2 regions of the Beduini sp. genome follow, and region 2 is predicted to be linked to the other one. Evidence: riboswitches for the same ligand, from Rfam matches in the RefSeq annotation. Region 2 holds a riboswitch; the other holds the start of a gene.
The links. A riboswitch is a leader RNA that binds a small molecule or an ion and turns the genes downstream of it on or off. The one in region 2 is predicted to bind thiamine pyrophosphate.

Region 1 (4,219 bases), on a different contig from region 2:
GCACTTTTTTGATTTGACTTCTTAAATAGAGATTCACTCCATTGCGAAGTGCATGAGCGGCCTGACGAATATCATTTTGAGCTAGGATAGCAGAGATAACAGCAATTCCATCAATCTTTGTTCCTTTAAATTCAGAAAGATTTTTCTGAGAGATGCCGCCAATAGCGACAGCTGGGAGGTGTGTGGCATCCATGATCGCGTTCATTGTTTCTAAACTGACCGGAGTCGCATCCTCTTTTGATGTCGTTGCGAACATGGTACCGATCCCTAAATAATCAGCTCCGTTAGCTTTGGCAATCAATCCTTCTTGAATATCGTGAGCGGATACCCCTAAGATTTTATCGGGACCGATTAAAGCTCTTACTTTTGAAGCTTCCATATCACTTTGACCAACATGAACGCCGTCAGCGTCTACAGCTAAAGCAACCTGAATATTATCATTGATGATAAAAGGAATGTGATATTCCTGACAAAGGGCCTTTACCTCTTTCGCTGTTTTAATAAAAGCATCTTCATCTAAATTTTTTTCGCGGAGCTGTACCATTGTCACTCCACCAAGAATCGCTTGACGAATATCTTCGACTAAAGGACGTCCGTTTAACCAGCGCTGATCGGTGACTAAATACAGTCCTAAATCGTTTCTATTGAATTTCAACTTTCATTCCTCCGTTTAATGTTTCATGGCTCATCATGCTCATAGCGTCGATCAGATAAGTACGGTAGCTTGAAGTTCCGACTTTTTGCTGACACATCTTATCATACGCGCTTTCTCCAGCAACGCCCATCATCGTGACGGCATAAGCGGTTGCTTCTAGTCGCTGTTTGGGATTAGCGGCAACATAAACAGCAATCACACCGGCAAGCATACATCCGGTTCCGGTAATCCTCGACATGATCGGATGCCCATTCTTAATCAGATAGGAGTGTTCAGTGTCACAGACTACGTCGATCGGCCCGGTAATCGCAATGACTGCTCCGGTCTGCTGACTCAATTTTTTAGCGAAGGCCAGGACTTCATCGATATTGGCTTCGTTGACCAAATCGGCATCATTGGCATCAACCCCGGCAGTCGTGTTCGTTTTTTGAGCGATACATTTAATTTCTGAGATATTTCCTTTGATCACAGTGAATTGGATTTCTTTTAAAAGGCGTTCTGTCACTTCATTGCGATAGGTTGAAGCCCCGGCTCCTACCGGATCCAAAATGACAGGGTGATGTAGTTCGTTTGCTTTTTTCCCGGCAGCAATCATCGATTCTACCTTGGTTTGGTTTAAGGTTCCAATGTTAATGACTAAGGCATTCGTGATAGAAGTGATTTCGGTCACTTCCTTGATTTCATCTGCCATGATCGGTGAGCCATCAATGGCTAAGATCATATTTGCGACATCATTAACGGTTACATAGTTTGTGATGCAATGGATAAGAGGGTGCTGCTGCTCTACGTTTTCTTTTATTTCTTTATTCATTTTCTTTTCCTTTCTGATATGCCATATTCCAGAAATTTAATTCATGGAGTGAGCATTCTTTAAATATTTTTCTGATTTTATTTTGGTGCTCATGACTGATGGACTCTGCTAACTGATTGAAAAGGTCAGACCAGCGTTTCGTGTAATAACTGTAGTTTTCGTTGCTGTAATCGCTGAACCATTGTCCGTAGAAATGATGTTTCAAGACATCTTTTGATCTTTGGACATAGTGATCGGCAATGAAACGATAACTGACCATACAAGGCAAAGAGGCAGCTAAGACATCAATGACCTGTCCGCTTTTGGCAATGTTTAACATATAGGCGGTATACATTTGATTCACAGGATCAGGATTTCGATTTTCCACTTCGTCCATATCTTCACCTAATTCCTGTAGATGCAGAATACGGCTGTAAGCTTCATTTTTTTGAACAATGGACAGCATTTCATAAAAGTATCGCATTTGTGCTAAAGTATCCGCTTTATATAAGGCGTAGGCATACACTCTGCCAAACTCCTTGAGATATAGGGTATCTTCAATCAGATATTGATGATAGAGATCAAGGCTTAAACTTCCTTCTGCCATTCCTTTTATAAAAGGGTGGTCTAAATATTGCTGCCATATTGGCATGTTTTCTTCGATTAATGTCTCTAAAAATGTCATAATTCCTCCTTAACAAAAAAAGACGAGCCACGTAGACTCGTCCTAAAAAGTACATATAAGGATTCCCTACGTTGGCATTATCCAAATCAGGTTATCGGTCGAGATGTTACGTCATCTCCTCTCAGCCTGCCTACAGGCTCCCGTTCACACTTTTATTATAGCTGGATATTTATTTAATTCAACAAGAATTTATTTTAGTCAATAAATAATTAGAATGACTTATAAAAATAATCATGTTAGGATTAGAGGAGGAGGAAAGCTTATGAATGGTCAGGAAATAATTTTAGAGCTTCAATCAATGGCAGATGAAAAATATAAAGCCAATGTCGTTAAAATGGGAATTCCTAAAGAAAATGGGTTAGGGGTATCGACAGGAGATATTCGCAAGCTCGCTAAAAAGATTACTAAATCGAATGATACTGCTGAAGAATTGTGGCAGACAGGGTATCATGAAGCAAAACTTTTAGCTGTGCTTCTCTTTGATCAAAAGACAACCTCTCTCGAAGAGGTGGAAATGCTGATGAAGGATGTCGTGTCTTGGGATCTGTGTGATCATTTATGCAAGAATTTGATTATTAAATTGCCTCATTATCAAAGCTTGATCGATCGATGGGTAGAAGCAGAGGAAACCTATCAGAAACGGGCGGCATTTACTTTGATCGCTTCCAGTGCTATTCATGAAAAACAAATCGAAGAGGATACTTTGGATCGCTATTTAGACTATATTAAAAGCTACTCTCAAGATGACAGAGAGCATGTGAAAAAAGCGGTCTCTTGGGCATTGAGAGAAATTGGTAAGCGTGATTTTGACTATAATGAAAAAGCGATTCTGCTCGCTCATGAATTAAATGCTAAAGGAGATCTAACACAAAAGTGGATCGCTAAAGATGCTTTAAAAGAATTAGAGAATCTTGTGAAAGTAGAAGGAAGAAAACGATTGATCTCTTCTCAAAGCCAAATGGGGAAAAATAAGAAATAAAGATAAATGGAATAACGTAATCAAGGAGGACTTCATGGAAATATTGGTAAGAAAGGCAGAGGAAGAAGATCGTGAGGCGATTGCATTATGCATTGCGGAAGGTTTTGAAAAAGATTTTTCCGTCTTATGCAAAGATCAGCAGAGAGTAGCCAAAGCGATTTCCGGCGGCATCTTACAGAAAATATTTTGGTTTCATTAAAGGAAAGATTGCGAAGATTGTTTTGAGAGAGGAGTTTGAAGCAGCACTAGACTACCCGAGCGATACCGGCTATATTGAATTTGTTGCTGTGCGAAAAAAGAACGCAGAAAAGGAATCGCCACCACGATCGATGTCAAAGATACAAATAAAAGCGCATTGAGTACATCGTATTAATAAGAGGAAGAAAAGATGGCTAAAATTAAATTAACGGTTACTAAAAGCTGCTGTCGGGGTGGCTTCTGTAAGAAAGGAGATATCTATATAGTCGAAGATTTATGTCCGCCTTTATGTCATGAATTTTGGAATACGATTTATCCCTTCGTATATGCTTTGCAAAATGGGGCAGATTTGGATTATGGCAATACCCGATCTAAACAGTTTGATGCTAAATGTCCAGATGGCGGCAGAGTATGGGTACATGGTGAAATAGAGGATGACTTGGAAGGAGGAAAAAATGAATGAGACTATTATTTTTATATGGGGTAAACTGTACTGTAAAGATTTGGAAGGATCTGAACCCTTATTTTAAAGAGACCGAGATTGATTATGTGGAGTATCCTCATGAGATTACACTCACAGCTGCGAAAGTAGAGGATCTTACCCGTTGGGTGTATACGAATTATGGTAACAATCAATATGACGCAATCATTGGTCACAGTTTGGGCGGAATCATTGCCTTGCAATTAGCGGCAAAGTATAAGATGAAATGCAAACAAATTATTTATTTAGATACCAATTTAAAACCAGCCGAGGAATTTTATAGAAATGTAATGACTCCTAAACATATGGAACTTTATGGTGCAGAAGTTCTGCAAATGTTTAACGAAGAGAGACTGTTTTATCGTAAAGAACTGTTTGCCTGTATTCAAGGTGATTTTGATTATACAAAAGAACTATCGGATATTACACAG
Region 2 (4,219 bases):
AGATATTTGTCATAATTGATTGGATTTTGTGAAGTGATGTACTTGATCATACGATTGACAGTGACTTCATATGGAGAGTACTTCTCCTGTTTGCACATTCCCAAAATATCATTGGCAAAACTGAAGAATAGAAATTCATTTTCAGAAATTTTATTTACCGGGATATTAATATGTTTATTGTATAAGGCATATCCATATTGGTTGATATATCCTTTTAAGTTTGGGCACATTGAACGGAAAGTACTGCCAACTTCAATCGCTTCATCAAGCAACCCCTCGTTTTTTAATGAGCGTACATAATCTGTCGCTTCATAGTCATTGAAAGATGTCACATCATCCTCAAATTTTTTTGCATAACCACTTAAATCTACTTTTGTCATAACTTTGCCCTCCTGTACAACATTATAACACTGTTTCTTATAAAAATAAATTTTTAAAGTCATTTTATAGCAGGAATTATTCACTAATATAGAAAGAATGTTAAGGATTGAATCGTTTTTTGAAGAATTCTTGATGATTTACTTTTGGGAAGATATGAATGAAATCAAAAAAAGAGTGAATACTGAAAGTGTAGTAAATAAGAGAAAAAATGTGAATAGTGAATTAGGAGGATAATTTTATGGGTATGAATGAAGATTTATTTGAAATCAGTAAATCCCTATCTCATATTAAAGAAACAGGTATGTATGATGTTGAAAAATATTGCTGTTCCCTGCTGCATTTAACCAATCAGTTAGAATATTTCTACTGCAATCTAGTCCCTAAAGGTTCCGGTGAAAGTGCAAGCACTTATTATCGTTTGCATGATCGACCTAAGGAACATCAAATGGCATATTTCAATATTGGGCGTGGATTCCCCAAAGAACTGATGGATGGTCATTGGTGTTATGTACTAAAAGATCTGGGATATAAAGCATTAGTCATTCCGAGTACATCTATAAAAAAAGATTCTAAACCGTGCCATCCTCAGTTTGAGATGGATATAGAAATTGAATATTATGGGAAAAGATTAAAAAGCAGAATACAGCTGAGTGATATACGTTCTATCGATATGCAGCGATTAGATTTAAGAAAACCGTTTTGTCCTGTTTTTACTGATCGAGAAGTGATTAAAGAATTTGTTGAAAACAATTTACTGAAATAAAAAAAGAGCCGAAGCTCTTTTTATTATAAGTTTAATAAACGTTTAGTATCTCTAGCAATGACTAATTCTTCATCAGTAGGGATAACAAAGACTTTGATCTTTGATTCAGGTGTACTGATTAAGGCTTCTTCACCGATTGCTTCATGGTTGATGTCTTCATTGATTTGAATTCCTAAAGCTTCTTTGATAGCTTCTAAGATATCATGACGACCGCTGAATGAGTTTTCACCGATTCCAGCTGTAAAGGCGATCGCATCACATCCACCCATTTGAACAAAGTAGCGTCCGATATAATCAGCAACACGTCTTACGAAAATCTGTCTTGCTAATTTCGCTCTTTCGTTCCCTTCCTTCATTGCCTTTTCAACATCTCTGAAGTCACTTGAAACACCAGAAACACCTAACAGACCAGATTGTTTATTTAAGATATCAATCATTTCTTCTACAGAAATATTTGTTTGTTCGCAAATATAAGAAATAATAGAAGGATCAACATCACCAGAACGAGTTCCCATCATGATACCTGCTAACGGAGTTAATCCCATTGAAGTATTAATTGATTTTCCATCTTTAACAGCACTTAAACTTCCACCAGCACCTAAGTGACAAACAATGATCTTTGAATGTTCAGGATTTCCTAATTTTTCAATAACTTTTTGTGATACATAGAAGTGGCTAGTCCCATGTGCCCCGTATTTTCTTACTTTATTTTCAGTGTAATATTTATATGGGATTGGATAGATATATGAACTTGGTTCCATTGTCTGATGGAATGCTGTATCAAATACCGCAACCGCTCCAGCAGTAGGAATGGCTTCTTTAAATGCATAATAACCGGTTAAATGAGCTGGGTTATGTAAAGGTGCCAACGCTCTGATCGCATCGATCTTATCTGCTGTATCTTGATCAAAGATAGCTGAAGAACTGAAATATTCTCCACCATGAACCACACGGTGACCAACACCTTTGATTTCGTCTAAAGAATTAACAATTTTTTTATCAATCAAAGCTCCCAGCAACAAATGCACTGCTACTTTATGATCTTTGATTGGTAATGTTTTTACGTCTTTTTCACCGTTGTATTTGATTGTAAAGATCGCATCGTCAAATCCGATTCTTTCGATAACTCCGGAAGTGATCGGAGTTTCGTCATCCATTTCAAACAAACGGAATTTTAATGATGAACTTCCTGCATTAACAGAAATAATTTTTGCCATAAATACACCCCTTTTTTTAAAATCAATTCTATTATATGCCTATTTATAAGAAAAGACCATACTAAAATGTGTTAATTATTTAACAAGCTTCCTATAAAAAATACTTGCTATTTAGGGGGAATGGTTCTATCATAATATCTGCCAGGGGTGCATCTGCTGAGAGAACCAATGTTCAACCCTTTGAATCTGATACTGGATAATACCAGCGTAGAGAGAGCTAAATAGGAACTATTGGCTTTCCGCTTTGGAAAGCTTTTTTATTTGGCGGTGGCATTATATAAAGATAGGAGAGAAAGTATGAAAAACAAAAAAGTATTATGGATGAGCTATATCGCAATGTTCATCGCCTTAGAAGTCGCAATGGAATTTGTCAATCGGGCAATGCCCGGCATGCCGTTTGGCGGCAATATTTCATTTTCATTGATCGCCATCTTTTTGGCGTCTTACCTTTTAGGTGTTAAAGGCGGCATCATTGTAGGGGTAGGGTCTTCCATCATTTTATTTGCAGTGGGGATCGCTACTTTTTGGGGATGGTGGTCTGTTGCATTAGACTATTTAATTCCATTTGGAGTATGTGGCTTAGCGGCACTGATTAAAAATATCCGTTTAAAAAACGGCTGGGAGGTTCCTATTGGAATAGGTTTTGCGATGATTTTGAAGTTTTTATCTCATTATTTTTCCGGAGTCTTCCTTTTTTATCAGAATACGCCAGCAGGAATGAGTAAATATTGGTATTCCTTTATCTACAATTTACCTTATAATTTGGCAACTTTAGTAGTTTGTTTCGTTCTTGTGATGGTTTTATTACCAAAATTAAAGAAGGTTGTCAAGCTGTAGTGTGTATACACACACATGACTATCATTCATAGTGAGATTTGCTATAATGGTTGAGTAATGGAAATAAGTAATGAAATTTAGGGGATTTACGCAATAAACAGTGGATCAAACGGAGTTTAAATGTGAAATTCAAAGTGAGTTTCCCTAAATTAGTTGAAAAAGCAACTTTTTTATAAAGCTGCTTTTTTTGTGTATCAACAAAATTATTTAGACATAATCCGACAAGATATTTAAATAAAAACTCAAATATGCAAGAAATGTGTAGACACACTTACCTATTTATCGAAACTTAAAGTTCTGTTAGAATGGTAACGTGGAGGTGAGAGGGACAAACCAAGTAATAAAGTCTTTTTTTAGTTGGGAATCAAGGGGAGGAAAACTAAAAAAAGCGCAAAGGCAGAAAACGGGATAAGAGTAAATAACCTAAGGAATACTAAAAACGTAGTAAATTTATCAAAAATCTTTGAATTGTTACGTTGTTTCGACAGTTTTTTCATTTTGCCTTTGTTAAAATAAGCGTGTATTCGAGTTATTACACGAATTTAAAACAAAAAATGGAAGAAGATATGCAGAAAATAAAGAATATAAAAAGAAAAGGAAAGTTCCGACTATCGGCAAATGGTGGAATAACACCTTGATGAAACTGTATATCCGGAACCATTTTTTTGTTTTTTAAAGACCATCTTCGATAAATAAAATTGAGACTATCTATTTATCTGTAAATTGTGTATAATATTTACGTTATAGAAAGAAGGCAGGTCATGAATAAACCTAAGTTAGGCGATGAAGTCCTTATCCATAGTTATAAACATGATGGGAAGATTCATCGCAGTTGGTCTAAAGGTTTAGTTCTTGATGCAAATGAGGATCATACGATTGTAATCAATGTTAAGACATTGGTGACAGAAGCGGATGGTAGAGTCTGGTGTACGAGGGAACCGGCAATCTGTTATTTTCCTAACCATGAATGGTATAATGTAATTTGTATGATAAGGAATAATGGAGTATATTTCTATTGTAA

Region 1: linked by a shared signal. The riboswitch ahead of tenA (thiaminase II) and the one ahead of ACLRVU_RS09220 (energy-coupled thiamine transporter ThiT) in region 2 are both predicted to bind thiamine pyrophosphate.

Annotation. Positions count from the first base shown of each region.
Region 1 is NZ_JBKTEM010000003.1:210,792-215,010, forward strand. Features, by position in the region: gene thiD (bifunctional hydroxymethylpyrimidine kinase/phosphomethylpyrimidine kinase) at 1-13, opposite strand, end outside; partial or broken gene thiE (thiamine phosphate synthase) at 62-655, opposite strand; gene thiM (hydroxyethylthiazole kinase) at 642-1,466, opposite strand; gene tenA (thiaminase II) at 1,459-2,130, opposite strand; TPP riboswitch at 2,176-2,284, opposite strand; gene ACLRVU_RS07325 (DNA alkylation repair protein) at 2,393-3,109, shown strand; gene ACLRVU_RS07330 (hypothetical protein) at 3,144-3,308, shown strand; gene ACLRVU_RS07335 (TIGR04076 family protein) at 3,498-3,770, shown strand; gene ACLRVU_RS07340 (alpha/beta fold hydrolase) at 3,767-4,219, shown strand, end outside.
Region 2 is NZ_JBKTEM010000005.1:28,658-32,876, forward strand. Features, by position in the region: gene ACLRVU_RS09205 (hypothetical protein) at 1-380, opposite strand, end outside; gene ACLRVU_RS09210 (hypothetical protein) at 620-1,144, shown strand; gene ACLRVU_RS09215 (acetate/propionate family kinase) at 1,168-2,361, opposite strand; TPP riboswitch at 2,495-2,593, shown strand; gene ACLRVU_RS09220 (energy-coupled thiamine transporter ThiT) at 2,659-3,198, shown strand; gene ACLRVU_RS09225 (DUF402 domain-containing protein) at 3,960-4,219, shown strand, end outside.